2 regions of the Streptomyces sp. NPDC005784 genome follow, and region 2 is predicted to be linked to the other one. Evidence: riboswitches for the same ligand, from Rfam matches in the RefSeq annotation. Region 2 holds a riboswitch; the other holds the start of a gene.
The links. A riboswitch is a leader RNA that binds a small molecule or an ion and turns the genes downstream of it on or off. The one in region 2 is predicted to bind S-adenosylmethionine.

Region 1 (2,193 bases), on a different contig from region 2:
CGCCGTGAAGTTCCACCCGGCGCTGCGTCATGTGGCGGCGGCACGCGGCCAGTTGGGCATCCGGACGACCTTCAACGTGCTCGGCCCGCTGACGAACCCGGCACGGGTGAAGGCCCAGGCGGTCGGGGTCGCCGACCCCCGTATGGCGCCGATCGTGGCCGGAGTGTTCGCCGAGCGAGGCAACTCCTCGCTGGTCTTCCGCGGCGACGACGGCCTCGACGAGCTGACCACCACCGCCGGCTCCCACGTCTGGGTGGTCCGCGACGGCCTGGTCACCGAGGAGCGCTTCGACCCGCGCGACGTCGGGCTCGACATCGTCCCGGTGGAGGCCCTGCGCGGCGCCGACGCCTCGTACAACGCGGAGGTCGCCCGGCGCGTGCTGGACGGCGAGAAGGGGCCCGTACGGGACGCGGTCCTGCTGAACTCGGCGGCGGCCCTGGTGGCCCTGTCGCCGACCGGCGCGTCGCTCGCGGACCAGCTCCGCGACGGAATGGAGAAGGCGGCCGAGGCGATCGACTCCGGCGCCGCGAAGCGCACCCTGGACCGCTGGGTGGCCGCCAGCAACGCCTGATCCACCGGTGACACGGAGCAGGGCGCAGTCCAGAATCCGGACTGCGCCTTGCGCGTGGAAGATCCTCTGGCAAGATGCTGTACCAGGTCATGAGTGACAGCCATCAGGCCCCGGCCGGCTGTCCGGCAACCCTCCGTCCGTGGCGGGGTGCCCCGGGTGAAGACCAGGTCGTAGGCAGCGAGGCCTACGGCAAGCGCGGACCCCTCCCGCCCTCCGGGCGGATGCAACCAGGGGTCCTGGTCGTTCGAGGGAGCCTTCTGTGAGCAAGCGAATGCGATAGGGCGTAGAGCCCCGCCCCCGCACACCCTTTTCACCCTTTCCTGCGCTGAGCCCTGCCTCCGGGCGGCCGGCTCGCGCGGTGATCCCGCCTGCCTCTCACAGGAGCTCGCCATGTCTGTCTCCACCGTTGCCGCCGACCAGTCCGTTTGTGCCCCTCTGGCCGTTCTGGGCCGGGATGTCACCGTCCCGCTCGTGACCGGCGGCGAGGTGACCTACGCGGCCCTCGACTACGCCGCCAGCGCGCCCGCCCTGCAGCGGGTGTGGGACGACGTGGCCGCGTACGCGCCGTACTACGGCAGCGTCCACCGGGGCGCCGGCTACCTCTCGCAGCTGTCCACCGACCTCTTCGAGAACGCCCGCAGGACCGTCGAGGAGTTCCTCGACTGCCGCGCCGGCGACCAGGTGGTCTTCACCCGCTCCACGACCGACTCGCTCAACCTGCTCGCCGCCGCGCTCCCGGCCGACTGCCAGGTCTTCGTCTTCGAGACCGAGCACCACGCCTCGCTGCTGCCCTGGCGCGACGCCCGGGTGACCTACCTGAACGCCCCGCGCACCCCGGGCGAGGCCGTCGCCACCCTGGAGCAGGCCCTCGCCGCCCGCGACCCGTACGGACCGGCCCTGGTCTGCGTCACCGGCGCCTCGAACGTCACCGGGGAGCTGTGGCCGGTGCGGGAGCTGGCCGCCGCCGCGCACGCCCACGGCGCCCGTATCGTCCTCGATGCCGCGCAGCTCGCCCCGCACCACCCGGTGTCGGTCCAGGACCTCGACGTCGACTGGGTCGCCTTCTCCGGGCACAAGCTGTACGCGCCCTTCGGCTCCGGTGTCCTCGCGGGCCGCTCCGACTGGCTGCTCGCCGCCGAGCCCTACCTCGCGGGCGGCGGCGCCAGCCGCAAGGTCACCCGGCGTACGGACGGCGGCGTGGACGTGGAGTGGCACGACAGTGCCGCCCGGCACGAGGCCGGCTCGCCGAACGTCATCGGCGCCTACTCGATCGCGTCGGCCTGCAAGGCGCTCACCGAGGAGGGCTTCGACAACCTCGTCGCCCGTGAGCAGCACCTGATCCGCACCGTCCGCGCGGGCCTCGCCGAGGTCCCGGAGGTCCGGGTCCTGTCGCTCTTCGGTGACGACGCCCCGCGGGTCGGCGTCATCTCCTTCGTCGTCGAGGGCTGGAACAGCTCGCACTTCGCGGCCGCGCTCTCCGCCGAGTACGGCATCGGCGTCCGCGACGGCCTCTTCTGCGCCCACCCGCTGGTCCGCACGCTGCTCGGCAGCGACCCGGAGACCCAGGGGGAGTGCGGCGCTCCCGAGGCGGCCCCGGGCGAGAAGTCCCTCAACGCCATCCG
Region 2 (2,193 bases):
CCCTTGTCGACCTTCGTGAGCTGGGAGCCGGAGGCGATCGGCACGACGAGCTGGTCCGGCAGCTTCCACCCGAGCTGCTCGCAGATCTCGTACGCCAGCGTCTTGGAGCCCTCGGCGTAGTACGGCCGCAGGTTGACGTTGACGAAGCCCCAGCCCTCGCCGGCCGGGTCGCCGATCAGCTCCGAGCAGAAGCGGTTCACGTCGTCGTAGTTGCCCTCGATGCCGATGAGCTCGCCGCCGTAGACCGCGGCCATGACGACCTTGCCCTGCTCCAGGTCGTGCGGGATGAACACGCACGAGCGGAAGCCGGCGCGGGCCGCCGCGGCGCCCACGGCACCGGCGAGGTTGCCGGTGGAGGAGCAGGAGAGGGTGGTGAAGCCGAAGGCGCGGGCCGCTTCGATGGCCTGGGCGACGACGCGGTCCTTGAAGGAGTGCGTCGGGTTGCCGGAGTCGTCCTTGACGAAGAGCTTTCCGGCGTCGACGCCGAGCTCGCGGGCCAGGTTGTCCGCCTGGACGAGCTTGGTCCAGCCCGGGTTGATGTTCGGCTTGTCCGCCACGTCCGCGGGGACGGGCAGGAGGGGCGCGTAGCGCCAGATGTTCGTGGGTCCCGCTTCGATGCGCTTCCGGAGTTCTTCGGTCTCGTAGGCCGAGAAGTCGTAGGCGATCTCCAGCGGGCCGAAACACTCCTCGCAGGCGAAGACCGGGCCCAGCGGGACGCGCTGTCCGCACTCGCGGCAGGAAAGCGCCGCGGCCGGGCCGAGGTCCACCGCATCGGCGGAGCTCACGGAGTTCGTGGTACTTGCATCTGTCTGCGCAGCCATGGAGGCGAGGCCCTTTCCTCATCTTCCTCACGACGCACTTCGCCGTGAGACGGATTTGGCACCTTCCCGAGCCGGGAGCCTCGCGACGCGATCGACATCGATCGGTACGAGACCGGCTGGAGGGTTGCCGGGGCTTCATCGGGCCGTATCCCTCTGCCCCTCTGGATGAGCGGTATTTGATTGTTGAACTGTTGAACGCGATACGTGCCGACGATCCAGGACATGCGATGGTCATCCGCGTTGTTCAAGACTGTAACCGAAGGCCAGGACAGTTGAGATAGTCGTCCGAACCGCGAGACGACGGCAATCGATCTGCCGCTGGCCGCAGCGGGCACGCCGATGAGAGCGTGTGATCAGACAGTGAGGAGCCGCAGACCGTGCTGAAAGAAGTCGAAAGCTGGCTGAGCACACGCTCCTGGTCCGTGACCGACCGCCCCCTCCACCGGCTCATGGCCGCGAAACGCATCACCGGGTCGACGGTCAGTGTCGTGCTGCCCGCGCTCAACGAGGAGGAGACGGTCGGCGAGATCGTCGCGATCATCCGCCACGACCTGATGCAGCAGGTGCCCCTCGTCGACGAGATCGTCGTCATCGACTCGGGCTCGACGGACCGTACCTCGGCGGTCGCCGCCGCCGCGGGCGCGCGTGTCGTGCACCGCGACGACATCCTCCCGCGGATTCCGGCCGTGCCCGGCAAGGGCGAGGTGCTGTGGCGGTCGCTGCTCGTGACGAGCGGGGACATCGTCTGTTTCATCGACGCGGACCTCAAGGAGTTCTCGTCCGACTTCGTCTCCGGAATCGTGGGCCCGTTGCTCACCGATCCCGGCGTCGATCTGGTCAAGGCCATGTACGACCGTCCGCTGGGCGGCGCCACCGGCCAGGGCGGCCGGGTCACCGAGCTGATGGCCCGCCCCCTGCTGAACATGCACTGGCCGCAGCTCGCGGGCTTCGTCCAGCCGCTCGGCGGCGAGTACGCGGCCCGCCGCTCGCTGCTCGAACAGCTCCCGTTCCCCGTCGGCTACGGCGTCGAACTGGGCATGCTCGTCGACGCCCTGCACCTGGTGGGCCTGGACGCCCTCGCCCAGGTCGACGTCGGCGTCCGCAAGCACCGCCACCAGGACGGCCAGGCGCTGGGCCGGATGGCCGCCGCGATCTACCGCACCGCGCAGCTCCGGCTGGCGCGCGGCCACCTGATCCGCCCCGCCCTCACCCAGTTCGAGCGCGGCCGGGACGGTTTCCAGCCGCGCACGTACTCGGTGGACACGGAGGAAAGGCCACCGATGACCGAAATCTCCGAGTACCAGCGGCGCAGGGCCGCGTAGACCAGCCCGACCGGCCGCGCGATCGCATACGGCCGAAGGGAACGTTTGAG

Region 1: linked by a shared signal. The riboswitch ahead of ACFYR3_RS02210 (aminotransferase class V-fold PLP-dependent enzyme) and the one ahead of thrC (threonine synthase) in region 2 are both predicted to bind S-adenosylmethionine.

The regions. Positions count from the first base shown of each region.
Region 1 is NZ_JBIAIQ010000001.1:502,680-504,872, reverse strand. Features, by position in the region: gene trpD (anthranilate phosphoribosyltransferase) at 1-571, shown strand, start outside; SAM riboswitch class IV at 657-773, shown strand; gene ACFYR3_RS02210 (aminotransferase class V-fold PLP-dependent enzyme) at 962-2,193, shown strand, end outside.
Region 2 is NZ_JBIAIQ010000019.1:15,876-18,068, forward strand. Features, by position in the region: gene thrC (threonine synthase) at 1-821, opposite strand, end outside; SAM riboswitch class I at 837-993, opposite strand; gene ACFYR3_RS26800 (glucosyl-3-phosphoglycerate synthase) at 1,199-2,143, shown strand.